2 regions of the Escherichia sp. E4742 genome follow, and region 2 is predicted to be linked to the other one. Evidence: predicted binding sites of a transcription regulator. Region 2 holds the regulator's gene; the other holds the start of a gene.
The links. Region 2 encodes Fur, which represses iron uptake genes when iron is present. Its sites were predicted from a motif close to ATAATAATGAGAACNACTATCAA; they were not measured.
Positions count from the first base shown of each region.

Region 1: the regulator Fur is predicted to act here: its motif matches at 2,379-2,401, upstream of fhuF (siderophore-iron reductase FhuF).

Region 1 covers NZ_CP040443.1:2,935,293-2,939,715, forward strand. Annotated here, with positions in the region: gene FEM44_RS14320 (helix-turn-helix domain-containing protein) at 91-816, shown strand; gene bglJ (DNA-binding transcriptional activator BglJ) at 774-1,451, shown strand; gene fhuF (siderophore-iron reductase FhuF) at 1,489-2,277, opposite strand; gene FEM44_RS14335 (DUF1435 domain-containing protein) at 2,418-2,654, shown strand; tRNA gene FEM44_RS14340 (tRNA-Leu) at 2,682-2,768, opposite strand; tRNA gene FEM44_RS14345 (tRNA-Leu) at 2,803-2,889, opposite strand; tRNA gene FEM44_RS14350 (tRNA-Leu) at 2,918-3,004, opposite strand; gene rsmC (16S rRNA (guanine(1207)-N(2))-methyltransferase RsmC) at 3,634-4,423, opposite strand, start outside.
Region 2 covers NZ_CP040443.1:3,703,411-3,707,833, forward strand. Annotated here, with positions in the region: gene chiP (chitoporin ChiP) at 244-1,650, shown strand; gene chiQ (ChiQ/YbfN family lipoprotein) at 1,700-2,026, shown strand; gene fur (ferric iron uptake transcriptional regulator) at 2,283-2,729, opposite strand; gene uof (fur leader peptide) at 2,722-2,808, opposite strand; gene fldA (flavodoxin FldA) at 3,018-3,548, opposite strand; gene ybfE (LexA regulated protein) at 3,688-3,981, opposite strand; gene ybfF (esterase) at 4,121-4,423, opposite strand, start outside.

The DNA.
Region 1 (4,423 bases), 770 kb from region 2:
CGCTCAATCTATTAATTTGTTGGAATCATTTGAAGGGTGAATATCCTGAATAAACCATCATAATTTATAGACAGTGGATATGGAGGATATATGTTGCCAGGATGCTGCAAAAATGGAATTGTTATCAGTAAAATACCCGTTATGCAGGCAGGGTTAAAAGAGGTCATGAGGACCCATCTCCCTGAATACGATATAACGAGTAGCACCTCTGCGGAGGAGCTGACTATATTACAATTACGTCGTGCTGGGTTAGTTATTGCCGATTTAGCCGGACAAACAGAAGATCCGCGTTCTGTTTGTGAACATTACTATTCATTGATCTCACAATACCGGGAAATTCATTGGGTTTTCATGGTTTCGCGAGCCTGGTACTCTCAGGCGGTGGAACTGCTTATGTGTCCAACTGCGACGTTACTGTCCGATATCGAGCCCATTGAGAATCTGGTCAAGACCGTTCGTTCTGGCAATGTCCATGCAGATCGCATCAGCGCCATGCTGACTTCGCCTGCAATGCCGGAAATCCAGGAATTTGGTTATCGCACCGTGATTCTTACCCTTTCTGAACGCAAGGTACTGCGGCTGTTAGGTAAAGGATGGGGCATCAACCAAATAGCTTCATTGCTTAAGAAAAGCAATAAAACCATCAGCGCACAAAAAAACAGTGCGATGCGGCGGCTGGCAATTCACAGTAACGCTGAGATGTATGCATGGATTAATAGCGCACAGGGGGCAAGGGAACTTAACTTGCCTTCTGTTTATGGAGATGCCGCGGAATGGAACACAACCGAATTAAGAAGAGAAATGTCGCACTCATAGAAAAGTGCGTCATGAGCAGTATCGGGATTGAGAGTTTATTCAGAAAGTTTGCGGGTAATCCTTATAAACTCTATACGTATACCAGCCAGGAGGCTTTTCAGGATGCTATGTCGCGGGTTTCATTTGCGGCGGTCATTTTTTCTTTTTCTGCCATGAGAACTGAGCGCAGGGAGGGATTATCTTGTCTGACTGAGCTGGCAATCAAATTTCCACGTACCCGGCGTTTGGTTATTGCGGATGATGATATTGAAGCGCGGTTGATTGGCTCATTATCGCCTTCTCCTTTGGATGGTGTGTTAAGTAAAGCATCAACGCTGGATGTTTTTCACCAGGAGCTGTTTCTGTCATTAAATGGCGTACGTCAGGCGACCGATCGACTGAACAACCAGTGGTATATTAATCAAAGCCGGACGCTGAGCCCGACGGAGAGGGAAATATTACGGTTTATGTCGCGTGGCTACTCAATGACGCAAATTGCTGAACAGCTTAAACGCAATATTAAAACGATCCGCGCGCATAAATTTAATGTGATGTCGAAACTGGGTGTCAGTTCTGATGCCGGATTGCTTGAGGCGGCAGATATTCTGTTATGTATGCGGATTTCAGAAACAAGTAATGTGTTGCATCCATATTAATCTACTTAATGCCGGGTTTATCCTCCCGGCAGTGTGCTTATTTCAGCGTGCAATCCCCACACTGTTGCACATCCGGTAAGCGATAACGCTGGCAACAGGTGCGGCGCACCAGCAGGCCGTCGCGCAGCACGACTGTGCGCCACAATGGATTATCTTCGCCGCTGGAGAGCGTTTTCTCAAAAAACAGAGCATGGCGGAGCGATTCAACTAACGCCTCGCCAGGCAACTGCTTCATCTCGGTCAGATACCAGTTAATCAAATAACCGGTATTACTCCAGATAAGTTTGCCGTTAATTTCACCTGTCGCTTCTAATGCCTGCACTACCGGGACAAGCGCCTGGCTGATTAACGTTTCCATTCGCTGTTGTGGAGAATGCGTTGTTGCGTTTTTATCTTCACACACATCGACCCAGAAACAGGCGGCGCGTCCGGTTTCGTGAAACTCAACGTGGAAATGTTCCGGACAGAGATCTAACGCTTTTTCCTGGGTTAACAGCGCCAGCATTAATGGCGGCACCATCAGGCCGATATACCATTGCGCCCACAGTGAGATCAGCGGTTTGTTCTCGCGGATCATCATTGGTTGATTGCGGTAGATATGATCGGAATAGACCGCCAGTAGAGAACTTAGCGTATTGGGAGAGGACCATTGCGCCAGCGTCATGGCACTAAGCGGGGCGGGTTCATCCAGACGGATAAACTCCAGCAAATGTTCACGATTTTCGGCGATCGTCGCACGTACCGCTTGTGCAAGCGTGGGATCTTGCGGCTTGAGATGCGTTCGCCAGATAACATCTTCATAGAGCGGTGCGGAACGATAGGCCATAATCGTGATAGTAATCTAAATGATAATGATTGCTAATCCTAGCGATAGGTTTACCCGATAGCAAGGGATTTCTCTGGCTTGCAAATGATAAAAATTATCATATGATATTGGTTATCATTATCAATGAAAGAGATCAAACCATGTTGCAACGTATGCTGGGCAGTGGCTGGGGAGTGTTGCTGCCAGGATTGCTGATTGCAGGGATGACGTATGCGGATTTATCGCCGGATCAGTGGCGGATTGTTATTCTGATGGGATTAGTGTTGACGCCGCTGATGCTATATCACAAACAGTTACGGCATTACGTTTTACTACCATCGTGCCTGGCGCTTATTTCTGGCGTCATGTTGATGATAATGAACGGGAATCAGGGATGATAAAACAGGGAAGGAAGTAAAGATAATTGGTGCGAGGGGGGGGACTTGAACCCCCACGTCCGTAAGGACACTAACACCTGAAGCTAGCGCGTCTACCAATTCCGCCACCTTCGCACAGTCATCTTACTTTTTTTGATATCGCCTCGTTTGGTGCGAGGGGGGGGACTTGAACCCCCACGTCCGTAAGGACACTAACACCTGAAGCTAGCGCGTCTACCAATTCCGCCACCTTCGCCCAGTGCGAGCAATATCAACGTGGTTTTTGGTGCGAGGGGGGGGACTTGAACCCCCACGTCCGAAAGGACACTAACACCTGAAGCTAGCGCGTCTACCAATTCCGCCACCTTCGCATACCATCAATTCTTAAAAAGAATTGCTACCACGGAGGCGCATTCTAGTGGTTTTCAGCTTTTCGTCAATAGTTAATTATCGCCTGATGTGTAATTGCTGGAAAAATGGCCATCAGTGGATTGTGGATAATTCGTTTGTCGGTCGGATAAGGCGTTCACGCCGCATCCAGCACGGCATGCGGGTACAGATGCCAGATGCGACGCTGACGCGTCTTATCTGGCCTACGAAGGGCTAACGTGCAGGTTTTGTAGGTCGAATAAGGCGTTTACGCCGCATCCAACACGGCATGCGGGTACAGATGCCAGATGCGACGCTGACGCGTCTTATCTGGCCTACGGGTAATACAGGTCTTGTAGGTCAGATAAGGCGTTCACGCCGCATCCAGCACGGCATGCGGGTACAGATGCCAGATGCGACGCTGACGCGTCTTATCTGGCCTACGGGTAACGTACAGGTTTTGTAGGTCGGATAAGGCGTTCACGCCGCATCCAACACGGTATGCGGGTGCAGATGCCAGATGCGACGCTGACGCGTCTTATCTGGCCTACGGGTAACGTACAGGTTTTGTAGGTTGGATAAGGCGTTCACGCCGCATCCAACACGGCATGCGGCGACAGGTGCCAGATACTTAACCTTTCTTCGCCTGGCGGGTCATAATGGCGCGATACACCTTGAAGCGTCCGGTTTGCGCGATAACTTCATGGAAGCCAAATGTCTCATCCAGCACATCCGGATAAGGCAGGAAGGCGTTCGCTACAATTCGCAGCTCGCCGCCGCTGTTAAGATGACGCACCGCGCCGCGAATCAGCGTTTGCGCCGCATCCAGGCTGGTTTGCATCCCATCGTGGAACGGCGGGTTGGAGATGATCATATCAAAACGACCTTTCACCTCGGAAAAGACGTTGCTGGCAAAGACTTCACCTTCAACACCATTGGCCGCAAGTGTTGCACGGCTGGCTTCTACCGCCGGGGCAGAGACATCGCACAGAGTGAGACGAATCTTCGGCGAGTGGCGCGCAAACGCAACTGAAAGCACACCTGCACCGCAGCCGACATCCAGCACTTTACCTTTCGTGTGCGGGGTTAACGTCGAGAGCAGCAACTGGCTGCCGACATCCAGACCGTCGCGGCTAAACACGCCCGGCAGCGTTTTGACCGTCAGGCCATCCACGTTATATTCGCCCCAGAATTTATCCGCATCAAACACCGGCTGCTTTTCCAGACGACCAAAATAGAGGCCGCAGCGACGGGCGCTGTCTACCTTATTCAACGGCGCATAATCGGCCAGCATCTGCTCGGCGCTGCGTACGCCGCTGCGGTTTTCACCAACGACAAAAATATCCGTCCCCAGCGGCAGCAGAGAAAGTAAATTCATCAACTGGAACTGGGCTTCTGGTTTATTCTTCGGCCAGTAGTAA
Region 2 (4,423 bases):
CATATTTTTTCTTCTACCCGCTCGCCTGGTACACATTTAAACCTTGTAACAAAAATCATCAAAATATGTGCGGTTGCTCATGTTCTTACATTCTCGTTACAGAAAGAGATTGATAATTCGCGTCGCGAAAAATAGTCTATTCCTGTAGTCAGCGAGACTTTTCTCAACGCTACTTTTTTAATTTTTATTTTTTTCGCTGTTCACCTGTGGTGCAGCAATTTATACGTCAAAGAGGATTAACCCATGCGTACGTTTAGTGGCAAACGTAGTACGCTGGCGCTGGCTATCGCCGGTGTTACAGCAATGTCGGGCTTTATGGCAATGCCGGAGGCTCGCGCCGAAGGATTCATCGACGATTCAACCTTAACCGGTGGTATCTATTACTGGCAGCGTGAACGTGACCGTAAAGATGTTACCGACGGCGACAAATACAAAACCAACCTTTCTCACTCCACCTGGAATGCCAACCTCGATTTTCAGTCCGGTTATGCTGCTGATATGTTCGGCCTTGATATTGCCGCGTTTACGGCGATTGAAATGGCGGAAAACGGCGACAGCTCCCACCCGAACGAAATCGCGTTTTCAAAAAGTAATAAAGCCTATGACGAAGACTGGTCCGGCGACAAAAGCGGTATAAGCCTGTATAAAGCAGCGGCCAAATTTAAATACGGTCCGGTGTGGGCGAGGGCAGGTTACATTCAGCCAACTGGTCAAACGCTGTTAGCGCCGCACTGGAGCTTTATGCCGGGTACTTATCAGGGTGCGGAAGCCGGGGCGAATTTTGATTACGGCGATGCTGGTGCGTTGAGTTTCTCCTACATGTGGACCAACGAATACAAAGCGCCGTGGCATCTGGAAATGGATGAGTTTTATCAGAACGATAAAACCACCAAAGTTGATTATCTGCACTCCATCGGTGCGAAATACGACTTCAAAAATAACTTCGTGCTGGAAGCGGCGTTTGGTCAGGCGGAAGGGTATATCGATCAGTACTTTGCCAAAGCCAGCTATAAATTTGATATCGCCGGTAGCCCGCTAACCACCAGCTACCAATTCTACGGTACGCGCGATAAAGTTGACGATCGCAGCGTCAACGATCTTTACGACGGCACTGCCTGGTTGCAGGCGTTGACCTTTGGTTACCGGGCGGCTGACGTAGTGGATTTGCGCCTCGAAGGCACCTGGGTTAAAGCTGACGGTCAGCAGGGATACTTCCTGCAACGTATGACCCCAACCTACGCTTCCTCGAACGGTCGCCTGGATATCTGGTGGGATAACCGTTCTGACTTTAACGCCAACGGCGAAAAAGCGGTCTTCTTCGGCGCGATGTATGACCTGAAAAACTGGAATCTTCCAGGCTTTGCCATCGGCGCTTCCTACGTTTACGCATGGGATGCTAAACCTGCGACCTGGCAGAGCAATCCAGATGCGTACTACGACAAGAACCGGACTATCGAAGAGTCAGCTTACAGCCTGGATGCGGTCTACACCATTCAGGACGGTCGCGCCAAAGGCACGTTGTTCAAACTGCACTTCACCGAATACGACAACCACTCCGACATCCCAAGCTGGGGCGGCGGTTACGGTAACATCTTCCAGGATGAGCGCGACGTGAAATTCATGGTAATCGCACCATTCACCATCTTCTGATGCCCGACGCGGCAGGTTTTGTGCCTGCCGCACATTTGAGGAATTCGCTATGAAAAAACTGATTCTCATCGCCATGATGGCATCGGGGCTGGTGGCTTGTGCGCAATCAACCGCGCCACAGGAAGACAGCCGCCTGAAAGAGGCGTACAGCGCCTGTATCAATACCGCGCAAGGTTCGCCGGAAAAAATTGAAGCCTGTCAGAGCGTGTTAAACGTGCTGAAGAAAGAGAAACAACATCAGCAATTTGCCGAGCAGGAAAGCGTCCGCGTGCTGGATTATCAGCAGTGCATCCAGGCAACGCAAACCGGTAATGACCAGGCTGTGAAAGCCGATTGTGATAAGGTCTGGCAGGAAATTCGCAGTAATAACAAATAAGTGAGGGCTGTAACTCTCGCTTTTCTTATTTCCCTTGTATAAAAAAGCCAACCCGTAGGTTGGCTTGAGACTTATGGCAAACGCCAGTTTGCCTAATGCGCTGCGCTTATCAGGCCTATCTTTTAATGCAATATATTGAATTTGAGATGATTTGTAGGCCGGATAAGGCGTTCACGCCGCATCCGGCACGAACAAAGCGCATTATGCCAACAATATAAAGCCAACCCGCAGGTTGGCTTTTCTCGTTCTGGCTGACTTATTTGCCTTCGTGCGCGTGCTCATCTTCGCGGCAATCGCCTTCGGCACAGTGACCGTAAAGATAGAGACTATGGTTAGTCAGGCGAATGCCATGTTTTGCGGCAATTTCACGCTGACGCGCTTCGATTGATTCATCACTAAATTCAATAACCTTGCCGCAGTCGAGGCAGATCAGGTGATCGTGGTGATGTTGCTGGGTCAGTTCAAATACGGATTTGCCGCCTTCAAAATTGTGGCGGGTGACGATACCGGCGTCGTCAAACTGGTTCAGTACACGATATACCGTAGCCAGACCAATTTCTTCACCCATATCAATCAGACGTTTGTATAAATCTTCCGCACTGACGTGATGGTTGTCCGGCTCCTGAAGAACTTCCAGGATTTTTAAACGTGGAAGCGTTACTTTCAGGCCAGCTTTCTTTAGGGCGGTATTGTTATCAGTCATGCGGAATCTGTCCTGTTACTAAGCGGTTCACTTCATTAGGAGAAGTGACAGAATTTGCTCTTGAGATAATGCGTATCATTATAGAATTGCCACGCCTAAATGAAAACCACAAGTCCCTGGCAAATATTGTTAATAAAAACGTGGCTTAGCTTACATTTACATCGGCAAGGCCACTTCAATACTGGAACATTGTACAGGTACTACGGCAAAAGTTACAAATTTGTAGCAATTATTTTGATTGGCATTATCTATTAATACGGCGTAGACATGAGTCTACGCCGCAGTACATCAGGCATTGATAATTTCGTCGAGATGCAGTTCTTCAGAAATTTGTTTTACCCATTTTTCTACACGTTCGGCGGTCAGTTCTGGCTGACGGTCTTCGTCGATAGCCAGGCCGACAAAGTGGTCATCATCCGCCAGACCTTTTGATGCTTCGAAATGGTAGCCCGCAGTTGGCCAGTGACCGACGATGGTCGCGCCGCGCGGTTCAATGATGTCACGAATGGTGCCTAAGGCGTCGCAGAAATATTCTGCGTAATCTTCCTGGTCGCCACAGCCAAACAGCGCAACTAGTTTACCATTGAAATCAATCTCTTCGAGAGTCGGGAAGAAGTCGTCCCAGTCACACTGTGCTTCGCCATAGTACCAGGTTGGGATGCCCAGCAGAAGAATGTCATAAGCTTCCAGATCTTCTTTGCTGCTTTTTGCAATGTCATGGACATCGGCAACGTCTTTACCAAGCTGTTTTTGAATCATTTTTGCGATATTTTCGGTATTACCGGTGTCGCTGCCGAAAAAGATGCCAGTGATAGCCATGAGTGAAATAACCTCTTGAAACTTATTGAAATGGGGGTGGCAAATTGCCCACGGATAAAGGCAATCATAGCAGAACAGGCAGTCTTGCGGAATCAGCAAACGAGCAGGACTGCACACTGTGCTACACGAAAGTGGATATTTAAACGATGCCCTGATTACGCAGCGCCGCCAGTTGCTGCATCAATATCTCTTCGATCAGTTCGCTACGGCTCATATTGCGCGACTCCGCCAGCTCGTTCAGCGCCTCGACAGCTTCCGCGTTCAGCTTCAGTTCGACACGCTTAAGGCCACGTACTTTGTCGCGTTTTAGCTGGTTGCGTTTATTAATACGCAGCTGTTCATCGCGCGAAAGCGGATTGGTTTTCGGTCGTCCCGGTCGACGCTCGTGCGCGAACAGATCTAATGTCGTACGGTCCGTTTGTTCTTTGGCCATGATCTTGGTGACTTCGGGGGAAACAATCAGCCAGGCGCCTGCCCGGATGGATAGCCCGCCATAATACAACAGCGTGAGGAATCTCGCCAACGCCCACGCGCGGAATGCCGCGCGGACGCTGGGTTTTTAATCAGTTGCGTTAATCATTAAGATAGCGACGGATAGCCCGCAGCACAGCATCCGGTTTTTCTGCGTGTACCCAATGACCCGCGCCTGCAATGACATGCGCCCGTGCTTGTGGGAATTGCGCCAGCAAATCATCACGATACTGTTCAGTAACATACGGGGAATTGCCGCCAGGAATAAACAGAGCAGGGTGGTTCCATGCCGGAATTTTCTCCCAGCCAACAATATGTGGATACTGATCCCATAATACTGGCACGTTAAAACGCCACTCACCGTCAACAAAAGATTTCAGCAGGAATTGAATCACGCCCTCTTC